One region of the Brucella pituitosa genome, then DNA from elsewhere that is predicted to be linked to it. Evidence: riboswitches for the same ligand, from Rfam matches in the RefSeq annotation. Region 1 holds a riboswitch; each other region holds the start of a gene.

Region 1 (8,098 bases):
ATTGCTGCATTTGTGCTTGTCCACAATGTGAAAACTCGACAAAGATCATTAAACGTGCTTTCATTTTTATATTTAGATCGTCATCCCTACGCTCATCTGAGTCAATGATCACAAGGTTCCATCGAGAGCAATGTCTGTCCTCCTCCCACGTCAACCTGTTCAGCAGGAAACTCGATTAGGTAAAGCTCTTGCTTATTCAGCAGCAGATCGCCGTGGGGCTTTAAAATACTGAGCTTTGGCGTTCTCCAGATTAAAAATCGAATATGCCAATCCGTGCTTTTCCGTGATAACGCGGATATCTCTCCCGCGAAACTTCCGCGTCAACGCGTTCCTGATGATATGTTGTGACCATATCCTGACGGTGACTATGTGGCACATTTGATTGCTTAAGGAAACGCCAGCCCTGACAGGTTTCGCTTTCAAACAGAACATGCAGGGTACCAAATTTTTCAATTCACCTGTATGCCCAGCCCACTTCCAGATCAGCGCCAATATTATCGATTTGGTGAAAGCCTGCCTCTGCGCGTTGGCCAGCGAACTGAAGATTTTCCACATGATCGTTCATCCGCACAATTTCGGGCTGGAACAATCGTTGAAGGGCTCTTTCGACATCAATGCACTTCGCTGGTTTTCTGCGATTTCAAACAGCATCAGATTGAGCTTGCGGACCATGTAGCCTGCCTGCTGATGATCAGATTGTTTGAGACTGACAACAAGGTGACGCACGCCAATATTACATCCCAAATGTGCGGGGAGACGCGGACGCCAATAGAAAATATTTCCGCGCCGCTGAAGATTCTGAACCTGATGTCTGACTGTCATGTCATATCCGCGGTCTGGAGCTGACACGAAACCGAAATTCACAAGAATCGGCATGTGTGATTGCTCTGTGCCGCAGTTAAGGGCACATCCGGCGAGTATGAGAAAACTGAAGAGTTTCACCTAAGCGGAAAGATAAGCAGAATCAATAGGCCTTTGATTTTGATTGCTATTCATGGCTGGGGCGCCTGGATTCGAACCAGGGGATGCCGGTACCAAAAACCGGTGCCTTACCGCTTGGCTACGCCCCAACAAATCAGATCTATGCGATCGATTGGGCGGGCTTATAGCCGCTCCCCGCGCCAAGTGCAATCGCCTATCGACGAAATCTGACAAGCTTTACAAGGACTGGGGATAAAGAATTTCCTCAGAGTATGATCAGTGACGCAAATCAGCCAAGCACAGGGATTTGCCTTCGCATCCAAAGCTGGTAATTCGATGATAGAGTCATTTTTTATTGGTTGTTGCAATGATCTTGTTGCTGGTCTCCTTTCTTGCAAGCGCCATTCTTTGCGGCGTCGGTCTTTATGTTTTATCCGCACTTCTGCCAGCAAGCTTTCTTGCGGCAAAATTCAACGCGCGCTCCAACCATAGCGTAGCTGCCCGGCAAATCGGCGGCCTTGCGCTCATACCGGCGATTATTGTCTCGCTTTTAATGTTCGGCACAGATCTTGGGCTGACTATTGATCTGGTTCTCAGTCTCAGCGGTGCCTGTTTATTGCTTTGGGTTATCGGTGGACTGGATGATCGTTTTGAGCTTTCCGTCACAACACGCTTTGGCTCGCAGTTTGTAGCCGCATGCCTGGTGGTTTATGGGCTCGGCCCCGATTTCCGACTATTGCCAGAGCTTTTGCCTCATTGGGCTGAGATCACGCTGATCGTCATCACGCTTGTCGCTGCAATCAATGTCACAAACTTTATGGATGGCCTGGATTGCATGACTGTCGCAGGCATCGGCGTACCCATGGCTGGAATTGCGCTGCTGGCAGCGTTTCAGCTCGCAGGCGTTGAAAGCGGCACAATTGCCGCGATCATAGCAGGCGGCCTTCTCGGGTTTGCTTTTTACAACCGTCCACCCGCAATCGTTTTTTTGGGCGATTCCGGCAGCTTTCCGCTGGGGCTGCTTGCCGGAACCGCGCTTCTGCTTCTGGCACGGGAAACGCATATAGCGGTCGCGCTTATTCTGCCGCTCTATTACGTGCTTGATGCTGGCACGACGATCATCTTACGCGGTCTGGCAGGCGAGAACATTCTGAAAGCACATTCAAAACATGCCTATCAGGTCGCCAAACGGGCCGGGTGGAGCGTGTCGAAGGTGGTGAGCCACGTCGCACTGCTCAATATCATTCTGATAACATGTGCGGCTGCAATTATGGTTTTCGACCATATGCTTTCGCAGATTATATTCGTGCTCACCGCCGCGGTCGCAGTGCTTTTGCTGCTGCTCGATTTTCGCGGACGCTTCAGGAAGTTATGACGTCAAACAGAACCTTGCGGGCAGCGTTGGCATCTTCTGTCTCCATCGCAGCCCGAAGAGTATCAAGGCTTTTAGGGACGTCCACAGCAACCTTCTGACCCTTTGGTGCACGCATAATTTTGGGGTGGCGCGTCGTCTGAGCTTGAGAAGGATCGTAGAAAAGCTCTTCATACATCTTCTCGCCTTCGCGAATACCCGTCACCTCAATGGCAATGTCTCCATCAGGATTCTCTGCGTTGCGTACAGTCAATCCAGCAAGCAGGATCATGTTCTCGGCCAAATCTCGAACTTTGACTGGATCGCCCATCTCAAGAAGCACGGTATCACCGGATTTGGCAATCGCGCCGGACTGCACGATGAGCTCGGCCGCTTCCTTGATCGACATGAAATAACGCGTCATGTCTTCGTGCGTGAGCGTGACGGGTCCACCATTGGCGATCTGTTCGCGGAAAAGCGGAACCACTGAACCGTTAGAGCCCAGAACATTGCCGAAGCGGACGGAATAGAACGATTTATGATGACCCGCCTTTTCGGCGAGTGTCCCGTAGTAATAAACGACAAGTTCGGCCCAACGCTTTGTTGCGCCCATAACATTTGTTGGCCTCACGGCCTTGTCGGATGAAATCAGCACCATCCGTTCGACATCGGTCGCAAAAGCTGCGGCAGCCACGTTCAGCGTGCCGAACACGTTGTTATAGATACCGACAAGCGGGTTCTTTTCGACAAGCGGCACATGCTTATAAGCTGCGCAATGATAAACCGTGTCAACGGTGTGGGCGCGGATAGCTTTTTCAACACATTGCCGATGAGCCACCGTGCCAAGCACCGGAATGACATCGCATTGCGCAATCTGCCGTAACTGTCGCTCGATCTGATAAAGCGCGAATTCGCTCGATTCAAAAAGCACGATGCAGCTTGGGTTCCACTGCGCAATCGTGCGGCAGAGCTGGCTGCCAATCGACCCGCCAGCGCCCGTAACCATAATGCGTCGCCCTTCAACAACTTCGCGGAGCAAATCGACATCTGGCGGCACAGGCGAACGCCCAAGCAAATCGTCAATCTCGACATTGCGCAGAGCACTGACAAGATATTTGCCAGCCGTCAGATCAGCAATAGGCGGCAGAATGCGGGTGCTAACCGGCAGACGCCCGAGCAGACGTGCAAGTTCCTGCCGCTGCTTCTGATCGATTTCCGGTTCGGATATGACAACCTGACGAACGCCAAAATTCTCGATCAAACGCGGGATCGCTGCAATGTCATAGACCCGGAGACCAATGATATCCATGCCGCCAAGCTGGCCAGTTGGATCAACGAAACCGACCACATGTGTATCACTGTGGCTGCGAAGTGCGGTTGCCAGCTGACGTCCTGGCTCACCAACACCAATGATGAGGGCTGTGCTCGAATAGGTCTTATTGGATTCAGCACTGCGCAGCAGCCATTTCGCACCAAAGCGGCTGGCAGAGATAAGCACCGTACTCAAAAGCCAGTAGAGAAGAGGAACCGAACGCGGCAAACCAGCACCGCCGTATGATTCCATAAGAAAGACCAGCGCCACCCAGAATAGGGCTGCAATAGCGGTCGCCTGAAAGATTGGCCAGATGGCTCGCTCGGCCAGATAGCGAATAATTGCCCGATAAAGACCAAAACGAATAAAGACGGGGATTGCGAGAGCCGGAGCGATGGCGATCAGGAAAATCTGCGTCTGCGTCGGGACAAAAACAAAGCCAAGCCGCATGACAAAGGCGAGATAGGCGCTGAGCAGCAACAACAGGCAGTCGCTCAGCAGCAGTATGATCTGCTTACCAATACGCGGTAACAAAGCCAGCCTCTGCCAGGGATATCTGAAACTCATACGAACATATCCTGCCCCCTCAAGGCGAAAATGCGAATAATCGCCGTTGAGGATTCGGCTAAACCCAACTCTTTTTTAATCAGTGAAATCAGATATCTAGCTCAGATATCCGACCATATAACCAGCCCAATAGTGGCACCGTTAGCACGAGTCCCCGCGCAGGGCCATATCAATTGATATTTCCCACGCTCACGAAGATTACGCGCTGATCCCTTAATTATCTGTTTTTATTCAATTTCTCTCACACAAGCCATCCGATCTTCGTTCTGAGCACTTAGTACTTTCGGCTAAGCAATAAGTGCGGGCATTTTCTAGACATAAACACATAAACATTTCTTTATATAATATTGACAAGCAGTGAAGCTTCCGGCAGACTGAGCGGCGTTATGGTTCTTTCGTCAGACTTCAGATGAAAGCTAAGAGGGAAACCGGTGCGTTGAAGACAAAACCGGTGCTGCCCCCGCAACTGTAAGCGGCGAGCCTTGATCCATCATGCCACTGGAACGAAACATTCCGGGAAGGCGGATCGAGGCGCTGACCCGCGAGCCAGGAGACCTGCCATGACAAAACAACGTCCACGGGCGGGGTGTCCCGGAGTGTTGCAGGTCTGGTTGCCAGAAGCAGCCTTTTCGCGCACGTCTGTGAACCCGCGCCCCCATCTATATCGGGGTATATATAGCCATGTCACAAACCACCGTCGCTACCGCCACCCTTGGTGTACCGCGCATCGGCCGTCATCGCGAACTGAAATTTGCACTCGAAGCTTTCTGGGCAGGTAAATCGTCTGAAGCAGAACTGCTCACTATTGCCAGCGCTTTGCGCGCGGCCAATTGGGCCGAACAGCGCGATCACGGCATCACGAAAATTCCATCAAACGACTTCTCTCTTTACGATCATGTGCTTGATACGGCTGTAATGGTCGGCGCCATCCCTGCCCGTTACGGCTGGTCAAGCGGCGACGTATCGCTCCAGACTTATTTCGCCATGGCGCGTGGCAGCGAAGGCAAAACAAGCAACAATTGCGGTTGTGGCAATCAAGAACATGGGCATGGTCATGGTGTGACTGCGCTTGAAATGACCAAGTGGTTCGACACCAATTATCACTATATGGTGCCAGAACTCACCGATGATCAGGAGTTCAGGCTTTCGTCCCGCAAGCCGGTCGAACACTTCCTCGAAGCCAAGGCACTGGGTATCCACACACGTCCAGTTATTCTTGGCCCGGTTACATTCCTGAAGCTGGCTAAATCCACCGCTGAAGGCTTCAATCCTGTAGCCTTGCTGCCAAAGCTGCTGCCTGTTTATGAAGAGTTGCTGCGTGAACTTGCAAATGCCGGTGCCGACTGGGTGCAGATTGACGAACCAGCGCTGGCTCTCGATCTCATCCCAAATGAACAAGCTGCATTTGAACTTGCTTACCAGCGTCTTGCCACTGCTTCCGACGCGAAAATCCTGCTTGCTACCTATTTCGGTGAGCTGGGCCACAATCTCGACACTGCATTGGCTTTGCCGGTCGCGGGTCTTCACGTCGATCTGGTACGCGGCGCAGATCAGCTTAACGACATTGTAGCGAAAGCACGCCCCGATCAGCATCTTTCTCTCGGTGTAATTGATGGCCGCAATATCTGGCGCGCCGATCTCAATGCCATCATCGACCGCATTCAGCCCATCGTTGAAAAGCGCGGGCTGGAACGCATCGAAATTGCCCCATCCTGCTCGCTCCTGCATGTACCGATTGATCTTGAACTGGAAACCGGGCTCGATGCAGAACTTAAAAACTGGCTCGCTTTTGCAGCACAAAAGATCGATGAGATTGCTATCCTCGGACGTGCGCTTTCGTCAGGCAAAAGCACGGTTCTTTCAGAACTGAAAGCCGCAAGTGAGGCCATTGCAGCCCGCCGCACATCGCCAAAGGTCCACAGTCCGGCTGTTGAACAGCGCGTTGCCGCTGTCACGGAAGCTCAAAAGAAGCGCAACAGCGTGTTCACCGAGCGACGCAAAATTCAAAGCGACAAGCTCGGCTTGCCCGCTTTCCCCACCACGACAATCGGATCTTTTCCGCAGACCCCTGAAGTGCGCAAAGCACGCGCAGCGGTCAACAAAGGTGAGATCACCGATGCGCAATATGAGAGCTTCATCCAGCGCGAAACTGAAGCCGCTATTCGCTGGCAGGAAGAAATCGGCCTCGATGTACTGGTGCATGGCGAGTTCGAGCGTAACGACATGGTTCAGTATTTTGGCGAGCAGCTCTCGGGCTTCTCTTTCACAAAATACGCCTGGGTGCAGAGTTATGGCTCGCGCTATGTCCGCCCTCCGATCATTTTCGGTGACGTTTCCCGTCCTGAGCCGATGACGGTTGCCTGGTGGAAATACGCGCAGTCACTGACGGATAAGCCTATGAAGGGCATGTTGACCGGGCCTGTGACGATCCTCAACTGGTCGTTTGTTCGTGATGACATTCCGCGCGCCGCAACCTGCCGACAGATCGCGCTCGCCATCCGTGACGAAGTGAGCGATCTGGAAGGTGCCGGTGCAATCATGATCCAGATCGACGAGGCCGCCTTGCGCGAAGGCTTGCCGCTGCGTCGCGCTGACTGGTCGACCTACCTCGATTGGGCTGTCGAAAGCTTCCGTCTGTGTTCAAGCGGTGTAGCCGACCAAACACAGATCCACACCCATATGTGCTATTCGGAGTTCAATGACATCATCGACGCCATTGCTCATATGGATGCCGACGTGATTTCGATTGAAACCTCACGCTCACGCATGGAGCTTCTCGATGCGTTCAAGTCGTTCAAATATCCGAATGATATCGGACCGGGCGTTTATGACATCCACTCACCACGCGTGCCGGAAGTCAGTGAAATGACTGACCTGCTGGCGCTTGCCCGCAAACAGCTTTCCGATGGACAGCTCTGGGTCAATCCCGATTGCGGTTTGAAAACCCGCAAATGGGACGAGGTGCGCCCTGCCCTCGTCAACATGGTGGCGGCAGCGAAAGCGCTACGCGCCGAACTCATTTAAACACAAAAGCCCATGCCGGATTGCTGGCACGGGCCAGAGCGGCTCCAATTGGGAACCGCTCTATCTTTTTCATAACGCATTATCCGACGCAAAAGGCTCACGCACTTTTGCTGGAAATTCTAGCCTCCATTCACCAACGCCAGAATGAGCTGCTCGACATTGCCGCCGGACCCCATTTCAACACGGTCGAAATCACGGCCTTGCTGGCGCTGAACCTCGACCAGCGCAGTAATGCGATTGATCAGTTCCCGGCGCATTTTCTGGCACTTTGGATCATTCGGGATCGAAAGCCCAACCGTTGTGCGGACGATTTCACGCGTCATGTCCTTGGCGGTGTCGCCATGAACAAGCTCGTGCTTGTAGATGCCATCATAGAAGCGTTCCCAGTTCTCTCTCACCGGAGAGGACAGCTTCTGTGAAGGCTTGGGCAGCGTATAGGTGATTTTCAGCTTGGGCTTGGCCGAAACAATTGTGCAGCCATTGTTGGAATTGTCGAACTTGCGGTCCCAGGTCAACACAAAGGTCGTGTGCGCGATCACGCGGGATTTGCCGGCTTTAGGGCCGCGCTCGCCGATGGATTCATAAAGCTCAGCGCCGGTGCGGCCAGTAATTGCATAGGGTTTTATAACTTCGACGGCTTTCCAGTCATCTTCCGCATGTGCCTGACCAGACAATAAAACTCCAAACACAACCCACAAGACCGATATACGCACGACGACTCCAACCCAAAAAATAGCGCGACCCAAAAACAGCAAGGCGTCAACGCTACAATATCATTGCTGCAGACAGAAGCGCTTTCACCACCGCTTACAGTTTGAAACGGAAATCGGAATGAAATTTCCTGATACCCGCTTTTCAGTAAGATTGACTATATCTTCATAGTTTCGTAGATACGAAGACATGAATAAGCCTAACCCAATCGA
Region 2 (8,098 bases), on a different replicon from region 1:
GCAGCACAGCAGTTGTCTGTACCCAATCATTAGGGCAATTCGCCGAGCCTTCAACAAATTGCGCCGCAAGCAATTCGATCCGTTCAACCGTATCGCCGACAATGCGCCAGCTTGCCGGACTTACAGCATTAAGCAATTGAGGCTTCGGCCCGACCCACGGATCAGCCATTGCACAATCGAGCGGATCGAACTCATCACCAAGCCCCGCATCTCTGGCGATAGCCCGTTGCAGGCTCTGATCGCCGGGCAGACCACCCAGCGAAACAGGAATGCCGCGCGGAACGCGTGCAAGTGCGACCAGCAGATCGGTGAGCAATCGCCCCTCGGGCGCCAGTCCAAAAATATGCAGGCCATCACGGATCTGCATTTCCTTGAGATCGCAGAGATATGCATCGAGCTTTTGCAGCGCCATGTCTTCATCGTCATGGGCATGGATGCCCGCATCACGATCAAGACCGATATCGCGCACCAGATCGAGTATCTGACCTTTGAGCCGCAACAGGCGGCGCGGATCAACACCCGACGCCTCGTAATATTCATCGACCAGCGCTTCGAGATCTTTGAGGGGGCCGTAGCTTTCCGCACGTGTCAGCGGCGGCGTCAGATGATCAATGATCACAGCACCCGCACGGCGCTTGGCCTGCGTACCCTCACCCGGATCATTGACGATGAAAGGATAGACATGCGGTGTGGGCCCGAAGACCGCTTCGGGATAGCAATTTTCCGATAGCGCTAGCGCTTTGCCGGGCAGCCATTCCAGATTGCCATGCTTGCCCATATGCACAATGGCATCGACCTCTGCCACATCACGCAAGTAAGCGTAGAAGGCGATATAGCCGTGCGGCGGCACCAGATCAGGCGAGTGATAGGTTTCTTTCGGATCGATATTGTACCCGCGCGCAGGCTGAATACCGACATGCGTTTCACCAAAGTGCATAAGCGGCAATGCGAAGGCATCAAGCTCGTTCGCAAAATAAGGATCGTTCTCCGGAGCACCCCAGCGTGCGTTCACTTCACCTTGAATCACACTGGGAAGCATTTCAAAGAAGCGCTTGTATTGATTCAGGGAAATGATTTCGCGGATTTCGCGTCCATCGCGTGCGGCATTGGTTGGCCCAGCCATAAGTTGGCGCATCAGGGCATCGCTATCGGCTGGAATATCACCGACTACATAGCCCTCACCTTTCATGGCGCGCAGCACTTCGACAGTACCGGCTGGCGTATCGAGCCCAACGCCATTGCCTAGCCGCCCGTCGCGATTTGGATAATTGGCAAGGATCAGCGCAACACGACGCTCCGGCGATTTCTTGCGCCTCAGCCGCACCCAACGCGCGGCAAGCTTTGCCACAAAAGCCACGCGGCCGTCATCCGGCTCATGAGTAACGATATTGGCTTCAACGGAAGCATCAAACTGCTTTGCCGATTTGAACGACACAGCGCGAGACAGCACACGCCCGTCGACTTCCGGAAGTGCCACATTCATCGCAAGATCACGCGCGAGCAGACCCTGCTGTGATGTTTCCCATACAGCCTTCGGCGTGCCTGAGAAAATCACCTGCAGAACCATGTTGCCGCGTTTATCCAGCACAGTCGGTTTGCGTTCTGCTCCTGGTGAGGAAATAGCAAAACCGGTAGCATTCAGCACGATATCCGGTGTGCAATCTTCAAACACACCGTCGACTACGGCAGCGGAAAGCCGGTCCTTGAGACTTGAAACAAAAACCGGCAGCGGGTTGAGACCCTGAGTCTTCAAGCCATCAATCAACGCTTCTACCGGTTGCGTCTGACCGCTTTGCACAAGAGCACGATAGAAGATTATTGCAGCAACTGGCGCGTCTGCGTTCGGCCAATGATTTTTAATACTATCAAGCGACGACACCGCATCACCCGGCCACCACAAACCAGCCTTCAATAGGGGCGTGGCTTCTTCCGGCTTTTCCAAACCAGAAATCATTGCAGCGCAATAGCTGAGGAAAGCGCTCGTATTCGCCGCTCCGCCTTCGATCAGATAATGCCAAAGTGCCTCGCGCTCGCTGACAGGCACATTGGAAAATCTGTCCAGACCATGATCAGGTTTGTCGTCGCCCGGCAGCACGGCTATCTTTGCCCCATGCGCAAGCGCAGAAGCATGCAGTGCCTCAAGCCCATAAGGCCAGTAGGTTTCACCACCAATGATACGCACCACGATCAGCTTCGCGTGACGTGCCGTGCGCTCCACATAGGTATCCACTGACATCGGATGGGTAAGGCTTAGAAAATTGGCGAGCCTTAGACTTGGCCTCAGACTTGGCCCGCCCTGCACAAGCTTATGAGCTTGGGCAAGGCTGGCCAATTCGGTGTCAGCAGCGGAAAGGAACAATATTTCGCCCGGCGTCTGGCCAAGATCGATGGCCTCGTTGCCGTCGCTGATCGTTCCTTTCTGGGCAAGCAATAAGTGCATTACGAAACAGCGTCTTTCACGGCTTTGGTGATTGCCTGCTCATCGATCTCATGCAGACCAATGACGACAAGGCGCGTATTGCGCACTTCATCTTTGCCCCATGGGCGGTCGAAATAATGCTCAATACGCGGACCAACGGCCTGCACAACCAGACGCATCGGCTTACCCGGTACGTCGACAAAGCCCTTGAGACGCAGAACATCATGTTCCGCAATCACGGCCATAAGCTTCTCGGTAAATGCCTTCGGATCGGCAACAGAGCCTGCTTCAACAACAAAGCTTTCAAACTCGTCGTGATCATGCTCATGGCCATCAGCATGATGGATTTCATGATGCGACTTGCGGTTGGCAATATCGTCTTCCGTACCCACGCCAAGACCGAGCAGTACATCGGCACCAAGCTTGCCAAAACTTGCCGACACCATATTGACGCGGCGTGTTGAGCGTTCAGCCACATCGGCCTTCACGATATCGAGTTTCGATGGATCAACGAGATCGGCCTTATTCAGAACGATAAGGTCGGCCGCATGAATCTGATCCTCAAAAAGTTCTTCTAAAGGGCTTTCATGATCAAGAGATTCGTCCGCTGCGCGCTGTGCATCCACCTTGTCGTGATCATCGGCAAAACGACCTTCAGCAACGGCGGCTGCATCAATCACAGTCACCACGCCGTCAACCGTAACCTGCGTCTTGATTTCAGGCCAGTTGAAGGCTGCGACCAGGGGCTGTGGCAGCGCCAGACCCGACGTTTCAATCACGATATGATCAGGACGATCCGCACGGTCGAGAAGCTTGGTCATGGTCGGAATGAAATCATCGGCAACAGTGCAGCAAATGCAACCATTGTTGAGTTCAATCACGTCTTCCTCACGGCAGCTTTCGATACCACAACCTTTCAGAATTCCGCCATCGACGCCCAGATCGCCGAACTCATTGATGATGAGCGCAATACGTTTGCCATTGGCGTTTTCCAGCAAATTGCGGATCATCGTGGTCTTGCCCGAACCTAAAAAGCCGGTGATCACGGTCGCTGGAATCTTTTGTCCCTGCATCGAATTATCCCTTCATTTTGAGCGACAGACCTGCCGCCATGAAATAAACTTCATCCGCCACTGATGCCACGGCCTGATGCAAAAAACCGGCATGATCGCGAAACTCCCGCGCCATCCGATTTTCCGGCACAATGCCAAGTCCAACTTCGTTCGAAACGAATACAACCGGACCTGAAAGCTGGCGCAACGCCGCTATCAGTGTCTTAGTTTCAGCAGCGATATTCTGCTCTGCCATCATCAGATTGGTGATCCAGAGTGTCAGGCAATCGACCAGCACAAAGCGGTCATGCCTTGCATGTTTTTCGAGCATTCCAACAAGATCAAGCGGTTCCTCCACCGTCTGCCATTCGCTTCCGCGACGATGGCGATGAATGGAGATGCGGCTTTCCATTTCCTCGTCGAATGCGCGTCCAGTTGCCAGATAGACTGGCTGAAGTCCTGAGTCTTCAACCAGTTTCTCTGCATAAGACGACTTACCGGAACGGGCTCCGCCGAGAACGAATGTAATTTTTCCTGACGAAGCCATTCCTATCAGCCTTCCACTTCCGACTTTGCGTAAGTCTGAATGAACCAGCCTAGTGCCAGACCGATCACAGCCCACATAAAGAGGTTGGTTGCCAGAGATGCGACAGCATATTGCGAGGCCAGCAGCGATGGAATTGGCGAGGAAATATCTTCCGGATGCGGCGCGCCATAAAGATGTGGTGCAACGATCAGCACCAGACCAAGGATCTTGGAAACCACTTCTCCACGCAGAACCAGCAGATAAATACCAACACCGCTCAAGACCACCGTGGAAAGCCACCAAAGCTGACGTTCAGCCAAATCCGCAGCGGGCATCGCAGGCAATTCCGGCGAAAGCCCTAAAGCTGGCAGGAAAGCGACCGTAAAGAAACCAGCCATACCCCAGAGAATACCGTTCTGCGGGGTGATGCGACGACCGAGCAGCAACGCTACACCGCCGAGCAGAAGCGCAAAACCTGCACCGGCCACGAGATTGGCAAGCAATGTATTGCCAAGACGACCAAACGGCAGTTCGGCTCCAGCTTCTTCACCTTCACTAGCAGCAGTTGCAGCAGCGGCATGATCATGTGGCGCGGCAGCTTCTGCTTCACCATGGCTGTGACCGCCGCCAGCGTCTTCATAAGTTTCCGCCTGAATGATGAGCGGAACAGTTTTCAAATACATGGCAGGCGTCACGAGAAGCCCTGCCAGAAGGCCAGCAGCAAGCGTGGCCAGAAGATAACGGATCAACATTCTTGTCCCTCAACAAAAAACTCGCGCCGACGGCCATTCACCATCGGGCGCTGCAAAGCACCAAATCCTAAAACAGACGCTTTAACTGCTCAGTGACAAGGAAAACCGTAAGAGTGACGCGTGTCATGCGCCGAATCATGCAGCGTATCCGAATGCGCGAGACCGACGCCGTAGATCAGGAAAGCGCCGAGCATGAGCGAAACCACCGCAGTACCAAGACGGGCAGCAAGTGGCAGAGGGAGTGTAGTTGAAAGTGAATTTTCTTTATGCGCAGCCATGACAACCTCCGTGCAGGCAGCAGGGAAAACCTCCCATCAGGTGCGGGCATAATGCCCTTCACGCAACAGGCAGGTCTCCTGGCTCACGGGTCGCAGGGTCTGAAGCTGCCTTCCCAGAAACGCTGATGGTTTCCAGTGGCTGCCGGTTAACCGGCTTGCCTCATCCCTCTCCGCTCTACAGTCGCGGGGTCGGCTGCGATAAAGACGCCCGGATTGGGTCCGTCCGTCGCATTCCCTTTTGGTATCGCCGGGGCTTCGTCCCGGCAAAACCTGTTGCATAAATCGACACTAGGCCTTCGCCAATGCGGCGTCAATCAGCCTATCGGGTATAGACGCTTGCGGGCAGCCTCCCCTCGAAGCCTTACCCAGTTGTCAATTGCATCCGCATTACGCAAAACTCTAGGCCGCAGCCAAAGCATAAGACCAACGATCAGCGTCCAGGCAATAACCACATCCGATAGAAAATGCGCACCCATAAACACACGATTCAACGAAATGAGCACCAACAATGGTACAAGGATAAGCGCGGCAACCTTACGTCTGCGGGCAGGAACAAAAACGAGCAGAGATAACATCACTGCTGCTGCAGACGATTCTCCTGATGGAAATGAGCAGTTGTTGCGACATATGCCCGCCAATTGCCATGCAGGCGTAAAATCGGACAAACCGCCAAACTCGATCAAATGCCTTGGCCGCGCTCTCCCTATGAGTATCTTCAAGCCTTGAACCAAGGCCCCCGACCCAAGGATAAAGGTCAAACTGACATAGAGAATTTTATGCGGTGCAATTGAAGGAAGCGGGCATCGCCACACCGCATACAATACCGGCAAGACCAACACAGCGATCAAAAAAAACCACTGACTTGACCGATGCATATCTCTTAGAGAAGTCCAAAAAAAATTCTCAGAAATAAAGAAAGAACCTGAACTAAAAAAATATCTTGATACAGCAAGATCAATTTGCGGAAAAATTATAAATACACCTGTGAAGGCAATAGAAAAATACAAAAACCTCTTATTCAAATCCGTATAATTATTATTAGTATTTTCTAATAAAATTGAATCAGACTTCACAATTACCTCTAAAAACAATACAAATAAAATATCAATTCAAGTAAATATTATTCTATATTTAAGACATAAATACTAAACTATAAATCGCAATAAATTCTGTCGCAAAAATTGCTAGAAATAATTTATTACGGAATGATTTTTGCAATAAATTCTTTGGGGTTTCATAACGTCTGATTTAAAATTAGGACAAACTAAATAGATCGTCGATATGCAGACAGCTTTCCAAACCTTCAGCCAACTCATCAAGTGCCGCTTCGATGCCAGCACGATAATTCCCGCCTGAGCTGCTTACGCCGAGTGCTGCGAGAAAATGCTGCCGAAAATCATCTGCTCCAAAAACACCATGCAGATATGTCCCTATGATCCGGCCATTCGCTGACATGGCTCCATCATCATGATCGCCAATGCGGGCAAACGGGCGAATAACATCTGCCCCCCCAGTGCGACCGATGTGAATTTCATAACCTTCAAGAGCTGTATCAAAGAGCACCGAGCGGGCCGCGACGTTACGCACAACTTTCTCCGGCTCCATCACAGTCTCAACGTCGAGCAATCCAAGTCCTTCAATCTCGTGAACCTGCCCTTCGATGCCTTCAGGATCACTGATGCGGCTTCCGAGCATCTGAAACCCACCACAAATGCCAAGCACATGCCCGCCGCGCCGCACATGGGCCCGTAAATCTCGCTCCCAACCGTTTTCACGGAAGGCAATCAGATCAGCTATCGTGGATTTGGTTCCCGGCAGAACGACAAGGCCCGCATCATGTGGCAATGGCTGCCCCGGTGGAACCATGACGACCTCGACTTGGCGCTCTGTTTTCAATGGATCGAGATCATCAAAATTTGCTATACGCGGCAGCATTGGTACTGCCACTTTTAAAGCTTTGGCATCACCGCGCGTTGCCCGCTCCAGCACGACCGAATCTTCTGCAGGCAAACGTGAAACTGCTTTGAGCCACGGAACGACGCCGAAAGACCGCCAACCCGTGAAGTCTGTGATCGCAGTCAAGCCATCATCAAACAGCGAAATATCACCGCGAAACTTATTGATAAGAAAACCACGCACCATCGCGCGATCTTCTTCCGACAAAATTGTGTGCGTACCGACCAGCGATGCAATAACACCGCCCCGGTCAATATCTCCCACCAGCACCACCGGCACATTGGCCTGGGTGGCAAAGCCCATATTGGCAATGTCGCCAGCGCGCAGATTGATCTCTGCAGGCGAACCGGCTCCTTCGATCAGTACAAGATCAGCGCCGTCACTGACAATGCCAAAAGATTCCATCACCGCCGCCATAAGTTGCGGCTTCAACTGCTGATAATAGCGCCCGCGGGCCTCTCCCCGCACTTGCCCCTGAACAATCACCTGACTGCCCATATCGGTTTGCGGCTTCAAAAGAACCGGATTCATATGAAAAGATGATGGCACACCGCAAGCCAATGCCTGCAGCCACTGCGCGCGGCCAATTTCGCCGCCATCGTCACTGACGGCTGCATTGTTGGACATATTTTGCGGTTTAAATGGCCGGACTTTCAGTCCGCGATTGCGGGCAACCCGGCAAAGACCCGCAACAAGCACGCTTTTGCCGACATCCGAACCCGTTCCCTGAAACATGATCGCGCGTGTCATGTCCCGTGCCTATCCCAAGTTTCTGCGACTGGCAATCGCTGCACCTTTCCGCAAGCTTATATGCAAAAATGCGCATCCGATTATTACAAAAGTGAGCAACATTATTCCAATGGAGCGTTGGCAGCAACGCGCCATTGTGATCTAGTCGGGCTAGGAGGCGCGGTGCTCATAGGGAGGAAACCATGGATACGGCGGACCAGAATCAATTCGAACTCAACGAAGACCAACTCGCTATTCAAGAGATGGCGCGTGGTTTTGCTGCCGATTTTGTAGCGCCTCACGCGCTGCAGTGGGATCGCGACAAACACTTTCCGATAGATGTCATTAAAGAAACCGGCCCACTGGGGATGGGTGGTATTTATGTG
Region 3 (8,098 bases), 250 kb from region 1:
GCGCGCTTTTTTTAATCAAAAATCCCAGTCATCGTCTTCCGTCGCAACAGCCTTCCCAATCACATAAGAAGAGCCGGAGCCTGAGAAGAAGTCATGGTTCTCATCGGCATTCGGCGAAAGAGCCGAGAGGATTGCAGGGTTGACCTTGCAAGCCTCTGCCGGGAACAGGGCTTCGTAACCAAGGTTCATCAGCGCCTTGTTGGCATTATAATGCAGGAACTTTTTCACATCCTCGGTCAGACCAACGCCATCATAAAGCGCTTCAGTGTAGCGCACTTCATTGTCGTATAGCTCCAGCAGCAGATCGAAAGCAAAATCCTTGATTTCCTGCTTCTTGACTTCATCAAGCTTCTCAAGCGCACGCTGATACTTATAGCCGATATAATAGCCATGAACGGCTTCATCGCGGATGATCAGGCGGATGAGGTCGGCCGTGTTGGTGAGCTTGGCACGGCTTGACCAATACATTGGCAGATAGAAGCCCGAATAGAAGAGGAAGCTTTCCAGAAACACGCTGGCGATTTTCTTCTTGAGCGGATCTTCAGCGTTATAATTGTCGAGGATCAGCTGCGACTTCCTTTGCAGGAATTCGTTTTCTTCCGACCAGCGATAGGCATCGTCCACATCAGGCGTCAAGCACAGCGTCGAGAAGATCGACGAATAAGAACGCGCATGAACCGCTTCCATGAAGGAAATGTTCGAGAGAACCGCTTCTTCATGCGGGGTCGATGCATCTTCCATAAGGGTTACCGCGCCAACCGCGTTCTGGATGGTATCCAGAAGCGTCAGGCCTGTGAACACGCGGATGGTGAGCTGCTTTTCTTCAGCTTTCAGCGTTTCCCAAGACTGAATATCGTTGGACAGTGGCACTTTTTCCGGCAGCCAGAAATTGCCCGTCAGACGGTTCCAGACTTCAAGGTCTTTGTCGTCTTCGATGCGGTTCCAGTTGATGGCCCGCACAACCGCCGGCTTTTTCGCATTATTGTTTTTAAACTGCATGTTCATCGGTTTCGATCCTGATCAAAGAGCGCAAGAGACGCAGCCTTCAACCTGCGTACCTTCGAGCGCCATCTGGCGCAGGCGGATGTAATAAATCGTCTTGATGCCCTTCTTCCAGGCGTAAATCTGCGCCTTGTTGATATCGCGCGTGGTGGCGGTATCACGGAAGAAAAGCGTCAGCGACAGACCCTGATCGACATGCTGCGTTGCCGCTGCATAGGTGTCGATAATCTTTTCCGGGCCAATCTCATAGGCATCCTGATAATATTCGAGATTATCATTCGTCATGAAAGCAGCCGGGTAATAAACGCGGCCAATCTTGCCCTCTTTACGGATTTCGATCTTGGAAACAATCGGATGGATCGAAGAGGTCGAATGGTTGATGTAGGAGATCGAGCCTGTTGGCGGCACAGCCTGCAGGTTCTGATTATAAAGTCCGCCTTCCATGACGGACTTTTTCAGTTCCTGCCAGTCTTCCTGCGTCGGGATTGCAATACCGGCATTCTCGAAAATCTCGCGAACCTTCTCAGTCGCAGGCTCCCAGACCTGATCGGTATATTTGTCGAAATATTCACCTGTCGCATATTTCGATTTCTCAAAGCCCTTGAACGAGCTGCCCTGTTCGACCGCAATACGATTGGAGGCGCGCACCGCGTGATAGGCAACGGTGTAGAAGTAGACATTAGTGAAATCGACGCCCTCTTCCGAACCATAGAAGATACGTTCGCGAGCGAGATAGCCGTGCAGGTTCATCTGGCCGAGGCCGATGGCATGGCTTTCGTCATTGCCACGGGCAATCGAAGGCACCGAGCCGATATGGCTCATATCGGCAACAGCCGTCAGCGCACGGATTGAGGTCTCAATCGTCTTGCCGAAATCCGGGCTATCCATGGCTGCCGCTATATTGAGCGACCCGAGATTGCAGGAAATATCCTTGCCGAGATGCTCATAAGACAGATCATCATTGAAGATGCTGGCTTCGCTCACCTGAAGAATTTCCGAGCAGAGATTGCTCATGGTGATGCGGCCATCAATCGGATTGGCACGGTTCACCGTGTCTTCAAACATGATGTAAGGATAGCCGGACTCAAACTGGATTTCTGCCAGCACCTGGAAGAAGTCACGCGCATTGATCTTCTTCTTGCGGATACGACCGTCATCCACCATTTCGCGATATTTTTCAGTGATCGAAATCTCGGTCATCGGCACGCCATAGACGCGCTCGACGTCATAAGGCGAGAAGAGGTACATGTCCTCGTCGTTTTTGGCGAGTTCAAACGTGATGTCCGGGATCACAACGCCAAGCGACAGCGTCTTGATGCGGATTTTTTCGTCTGCATTTTCGCGCTTTGTATCGAGGAATCGCATGATGTCGGGGTGATGGGCGTGCAAATAAACCGCGCCCGCGCCCTGACGCGCACCAAGCTGGTTAGCGTAGGAGAATGAATCTTCCAGAAGCTTCATCACCGGAATGATGCCGGAAGACTGGTTCTGGATCTGCTTGATCGGCGCACCGGATTCACGAATATTGGTCAGGCTGAGCGCCACACCGCCGCCGCGCTTTGAAAGCTGGAGTGCCGAATTAATCGAGCGACCAATCGATTCCATGTTGTCTTCAACACGCAACAGGAAGCACGAGACCAGTTCGCCACGCTGCTTTTTTCCTGCATTGAGGAAGGTCGGCGTTGCCGGCTGATAACGACCTGAAATGATCTCATCGACCATTTCGCGTGCGTGCTGCTCGTTGCCACGCGCAAGCGCCAACGCCACCATGCAGACGCGATCTTCATAGCGCTCAAGATAGCGCTTACCGTCGAAGGTTTTCAGCGTATAGCTGGTGTAATATTTGAACGCACCGAGGAAGGTCGGGAAGCGAAATTTCTTGTCATAGGCATGATCGAAAAGATCGCGCACGAAATTGAAGGAATACTGATCCAGCACTTCCTGTTCGTAATAGCCTTCATCGACCAGATAATCGAGCTTCTCACGCAGATTGTGGAAGAACACCGTGTTCTGGTTGACGTGCTGCAGGAAATATTGCTGCGCCGCCTGGCGATCGCGATGCAGCTGAATCTTCCCCTCGTCATCATAGAGGTTCAGCATCGCATTGAGCGCGTGATAATCCAGCGACGTTTCCGTCAGCTTCTGCGGCTTGCTGCCCGATGCTGGCGATGACTCGTGCTTTTCCGAAGCGGCGACCGTCTCGCGCTCACGGGTCAGGGTTGTGTCTGCCGTGTCCAAAATCGTTCCATCCCGTCTTTAACATTGACAATGTCTTCATCCGTTCCCAGAAGCTCAAAACGATAGAGGTAGGGAACCTGACATTTTTCCGAAATTATTTTGCCTGCAAGGCCAAAGCCTTCGCCGAAATTGCTGTTCCCGGCGGCGATAACACCGCGAATGAGGGATCGGTTATCCGCATCATTGAGAAAGCGGATGACCGGCTTGGGAACAGCGCCTTTCGCACCCCCGCCGCCGTAGGTTGGCGTTACGAGCACAAAAGGCTCGTTGACCCGTAACAGGCCAGTATTATCTTCATAGCTTTCCAGCGGAATGCGCTTTGAACGCATGCCAAGACGCATCACAAAGCGATGCGTGTTTTCCGAACGGCTGGAAAAATAAACGATCTGGCCCATAACAAACCCCGGCAGCAGACCGGCGTTACGCCAGCGAGCTGATCATATCCGGACGGAAACCGGCCCAATGGGATTCACCGGCAACAACAACCGGCACCTGACGGTATCCGAGGCCCTGAACGAGATCATATGCATCGGCATTGGCGGAAATGTCGATGACATCATATTCAATGCCCTGACGGTCGAGCGCGCGGGTGGTTGCGGTGCACTGGACGCAGGCGGGCTTGCTATAGACGGTAACGTTCATTTTTTCCTCACTGGGGATGGAGCATTTCCAGCACCGTCGCAGAAGCATTTGGCGTTGGAGAATGCATATAGACAGACGTTTTGATCCACTGCGCCTCACACGAAAGAAGGCGCAAAAAAGCGTTCGCGCATGACGAAATGCGCGTGAAAAGCAACGAAAACTGAGAGGCACAACGAGCTTTAAGAGCGCGAAGCCTTCAAACTAGCCCGTACCGGGCGGACCGGAACTGTTTGGTCTTGAATTACTCGACATGCTTGTCACCCCGAAGCTTATGAGAGGGATATACGGGGCACCAAAAGACATGGCAGAACAATGCCACAACTTATCGCGCGCCAACCGGACACCCCGCCCGTGGACGTTCTCGTTCAAGGCAGGTCTCCTGGCTCACGGTTTAATGCTTTTTGCCCGCCTTCCCGGTTTTAGCCAGTGGCATATGGACATAAAGCTCGCCGCTTACAGTTGCGGGGGCAGCTACGGCTTAACAGCATCCATCATGGATACCACGCACCGTATTCCCATCTTCGCTTTTGATCCTCACGAATCGTAAGAACCTTGAACACAAGATATAGTATCTGAAGTTAAAAAGTCGTCAATGGATAGACGGTTCAAAAAAATTTAATCTGGCTTTTACCCCGGGCAGCCTGTGAATAGCAGGGATATGTAGCCGACTATTCCACAGGCGTGATAGGCCTGGGTCGAAAGTCGGGCTTTACGGCCTTCAATGCCATGCGATCCACCAGATGTGGTGCCAATAGTTTCAACCAGCGCCCCAAACGCATCTGACGCGTCATCAACACTTCGCGTTTGCGGTTGGTGATTCCATCCAGCATCAGCTCGACGGCCCGCTGAACAGACATCATATCGTCTTCGCGAACGCCACTCACCCCGAGAGCGCCCCCACTGGCTCCATAGCCAACCTTGCGAATGTCGGTTTTGACGACGCCCGGATAAACAATCGTCACCGAAATACCGCTTGGATCAAGCTCGGAACGCAGCGCCTCACAAAACCCTGAAAGCGCAAATTTGGTGCCGCTATAGGCTGTACGTCCCGGCACGCCAATCAGTCCGGCAACAGATGAAACTGCCACGATGCGGCCTTTGGTTTTGGCCAGATGCGGGAGTGCTGCATGGATCGGCCAGACGCTGCCCCAATAGTTGAGCTCCATCAGATCATGCATCCATTTCAAGTCTTCCGGTTTGATCTCGGAAAAATTGGCATGGGCCGACATGCCCGCATTAACGATCAGCGTATCAATCCGACCAAAAGAAGAAGCCGTTTTTTCAATGAGGCCAATACAGGCATTGCGATCCGTAACATCGGTCGGAACAACCAGAACTTTACTGCCTGACTGCTCTATTTCTGCAGCAAGCGCTTGCAACTTTTCGACGTTACGCGCCGCCAGAACCAGCGCTGCCTTGTTCCCGTCACACATGCTTATCTGGCGCGCGGTTTCGGCACCTATGCCATCGGATGCGCCTGTGATGATCGTAACTTCCATGAAGCCCTCCCTTGCTCGCATGAATGGTCATGTTTCCGAGCTTACAATTCACTTCGTCAAGCCGTCCAGTACCGAGAATTTGCTCGTGGGCATACCAGGCCTTCACAAAGCCGTGTGAGATGACAGACAAAGAGCTTAACGAAATCAATGCCCTACTGAACGACATCTCCCGGATATCAATTGAATTGATTAAAATCCCTGGTGTTCGTCGAAGGGATAAATTGACAGCCGCGCTTCATTTCCTGTATCGCTTTATTAAATCCTGAACATTGTTCAATATATTGAACAATTAAGAAGAGATCCTCCCAAGCATCTCTTCAGACGACCGATGCACCGGCTGCATCGGAAAACTGTCGGTCCGGCTTTCCTCTACGCGAAAGCCGGACCGCTTGAAACCCAGCGCCTCTGTGCCGGCGAGGAATGAGAGACCTCGGCTCTGGGGAAATTTGAATAAGGGTGGAAACAATGACTATAGGTATCAAGCCATTTTCGTTCGACACGGTCGGCTCAATGCTTGTCGAGTGGGGGGCTGCAAAGCGTCTCGGCGAAGTTCTGGGCGAACGTTTCTCAGAACGCAAAATCCTCATCGTAACCGACAAGGGCCTGCACAAGGCTGGCGTTCTCAAAGAAGCGCTCGCTTCGCTGGAAAAAGCAGGCTTCAGCATCAGCATTTTCGATGCAGTTGTTGCTGATCCGCCGGAATCAGTTCTGTTCGAATGTGTCGATCAGGCCAAGGCCGCTGGCAGCGATATCGTGCTGGGCCTTGGCGGCGGCTCTTCAATGGATATTGCAAAGCTTGCTGCGGTGCTTATCGTCTCCGAGCAGGAACTGTCTGAGCTTTATGGTATTGGCAAAGTGCAGGGCACGCGCCTGCCGTTGATCCAGATCCCGACCACTGCTGGCACCGGATCAGAAGTGACCAACATCACGATCCTGACCACCGGCGAAACCACCAAAATGGGTGTCGTCTCCCGCCAGCTTTATGCAGATTTCGTCATTCTGGATGCAGAACTGACCTGCGGCCTGCCAGCGCTTCACACGGCTGCCACCGGCATTGACGCCATGGTTCACGCGATTGAAGCCTATACCAGCCGTATCAAGAAGAACCCGCTTTCCGACGCTTTTGCGCGCGAAGCACTGAAGCTCTTGTCGGCCAATCTGGTTGCAGCTTGCGAAAACGGCAAAGACCGTCACGCCCGAGAAGCCATGCTGCTTGGCGCAAACTATGCCGGTCAGGCCTTCTCGAACTCGCCGGTTGGCGCGGTTCATGCCCTGGCCTATCCGCTTGGCGGCCATTATCATGTGCCGCATGGCCTTTCCAACGCATTGATGCTCGGACCGGTCCTACGCTTCAACATGGCGGGTGCTGCTGAGCTTTACGCAGAACTTGCCGACCTGCTTCTTGGCAAATCGGACGGCACGACAGAGGAACGTTCGGCTGCTTTCGTTGATTATATGGAAGACCTGATGAACCGCTCTGGCGCACCGCGCCGTCTGCGCGACGTTGATGTCACCGAAGAAAGCCTCGAAATATTGGCACGATATGCAATGCTTCAGACACGTCTTCTGGGTAACAACCCTGTCGATGTGACCGAAGCTGACGCGCTGGCGCTTTATCGCGAAGCATTCTGAGCACACACCCTCTTTTAAAACAGCATCCCGGACGAGTGGGCTTGATTAGCCGCTCTTCCGGAGCCCTGTTTCGTCTATTCGGAGTAAAATCTTGAGCACTGAACGCATCGACGGTCAGGAGCAGCCATATTGGCCTGCCGGACCGTTCAAAATCCGTCTGCCTTTCGTTCATTATAAATTCGAGTGGCCTGATTATTGTCAGGGCCTTCTGATGTGCGCGGTCGATCTGGCCGCTATTCCGCTGATGGCTGAATTGCTGGGCATGCCCTTTGAAGTGGCCCTAGCCGTTGTTGTTCTCAACGGCCTGTTCTACCTCACCCATCATCTGCTTGGTGACCCTGTCGTTCCGGGCTGGATTACACCCGCCGTCCCGCTCATCATGGCCTATTGCGCTACCTTCCCCGAAGGTCCGGAACGCGTCCACGCGCTTGTTTCCTTCCAGATGACCCTGGGACTATTATCAATATTGATCGGTGCCACAGGCATCGCCAATCGCGTTATTGCCGCCATTCCACAAGCGATTAAATCCGGCATTATTATCGGCGCGGGCTTTGCAGCAGTTATTTCCGTCTTCAAGATCGGCGGCAACTTCGATATTTTCCCGTTCACCATCGCGATCTCTATCGGCCTTTGCTTCTATCTGATGTTCTCACCGCAATTCGCCCGCCTGTCGCGCAAGGGTGGCATTTTCGGCCTGGTTGGAAAACTCGGCATTCTGCCGTGCATCCTGCTCGCCGTTGTCATCGCTCCACTGTTTGGCGAAGCCAAATGGCCTGAATTCCAGTGGACGATTTCGTCGCCGGATTTCGCAACACTCTGGCGCGAATACACGGTCTTTGGTCTTGGCCTGCCGCCATTGTCAATGTTCCTGACGGCTCTGCCAACGGTTCTCGCAACCTATATCGTTCTCTTTGGCGACGTACTGAAAACCAAGTCGATCCTCGGAGAAGCACAGCTTCATCGTCCAGATGAAAAGATCGATTATAATGCCAATCGCGCTCACCTTGTTTTCGGTATGCGTAACACCGGCATGTCGGTACTTGGCCCCGATGTTACCATGTGCGGACCCGTATGGGCTGCGATGC

What was found. A riboswitch is a leader RNA that binds a small molecule or an ion and turns the genes downstream of it on or off. The one in region 1 is predicted to bind cobalamin.
Region 2: linked by a shared signal. The riboswitch ahead of ACSME1_RS02355 (CbtB domain-containing protein) and the one ahead of metE (5-methyltetrahydropteroyltriglutamate--homocysteine S-methyltransferase) in region 1 are both predicted to bind cobalamin.
Region 3: linked by a shared signal. The riboswitch ahead of nrdH (glutaredoxin-like protein NrdH) and the one ahead of metE (5-methyltetrahydropteroyltriglutamate--homocysteine S-methyltransferase) in region 1 are both predicted to bind cobalamin.

The regions. Positions count from the first base shown of each region.
Region 1 is NZ_OZ264093.1:389,887-397,984, forward strand. It holds gene ACSME1_RS13080 (hypothetical protein) at 193-555, opposite strand; gene ACSME1_RS13085 (DUF6538 domain-containing protein) at 562-822, opposite strand; tRNA gene ACSME1_RS13090 (tRNA-Gln) at 996-1,070, opposite strand; gene ACSME1_RS13095 (glycoside hydrolase) at 1,289-2,296, shown strand; gene ACSME1_RS13100 (polysaccharide biosynthesis protein) at 2,283-4,151, opposite strand; cobalamin riboswitch at 4,522-4,728, shown strand; gene metE (5-methyltetrahydropteroyltriglutamate--homocysteine S-methyltransferase) at 4,833-7,175, shown strand; gene ACSME1_RS13110 (DUF922 domain-containing Zn-dependent protease) at 7,295-7,882, opposite strand; gene ACSME1_RS13115 (ArsR/SmtB family transcription factor) at 8,076-8,098, shown strand, end outside.
Region 2 is NZ_OZ264092.1:473,674-481,771, forward strand. It holds gene cobN (cobaltochelatase subunit CobN) at 1-2,440, opposite strand, end outside; gene cobW (cobalamin biosynthesis protein CobW) at 2,440-3,492, opposite strand; gene cobU (bifunctional adenosylcobinamide kinase/adenosylcobinamide-phosphate guanylyltransferase) at 3,497-4,018, opposite strand; gene ACSME1_RS02350 (CbtA family protein) at 4,024-4,749, opposite strand; gene ACSME1_RS02355 (CbtB domain-containing protein) at 4,839-5,027, opposite strand; cobalamin riboswitch at 5,079-5,316, opposite strand; gene ACSME1_RS02360 (phosphatase PAP2 family protein) at 5,342-6,100, opposite strand; gene ACSME1_RS02365 (cobyric acid synthase) at 6,282-7,733, opposite strand; gene ACSME1_RS02370 (isobutyryl-CoA dehydrogenase) at 7,916-8,098, shown strand, end outside.
Region 3 is NZ_OZ264093.1:640,774-648,871, reverse strand. It holds gene nrdF (class 1b ribonucleoside-diphosphate reductase subunit beta) at 16-1,005, opposite strand; gene nrdE (class 1b ribonucleoside-diphosphate reductase subunit alpha) at 1,021-3,141, opposite strand; gene nrdI (class Ib ribonucleoside-diphosphate reductase assembly flavoprotein NrdI) at 3,216-3,635, opposite strand; gene nrdH (glutaredoxin-like protein NrdH) at 3,661-3,882, opposite strand; cobalamin riboswitch at 4,235-4,452, opposite strand; gene ACSME1_RS14210 (SDR family oxidoreductase) at 4,551-5,381, opposite strand; gene ACSME1_RS14205 (iron-containing alcohol dehydrogenase) at 5,847-7,013, shown strand; gene ACSME1_RS14200 (hypothetical protein) at 7,105-8,098, shown strand, end outside.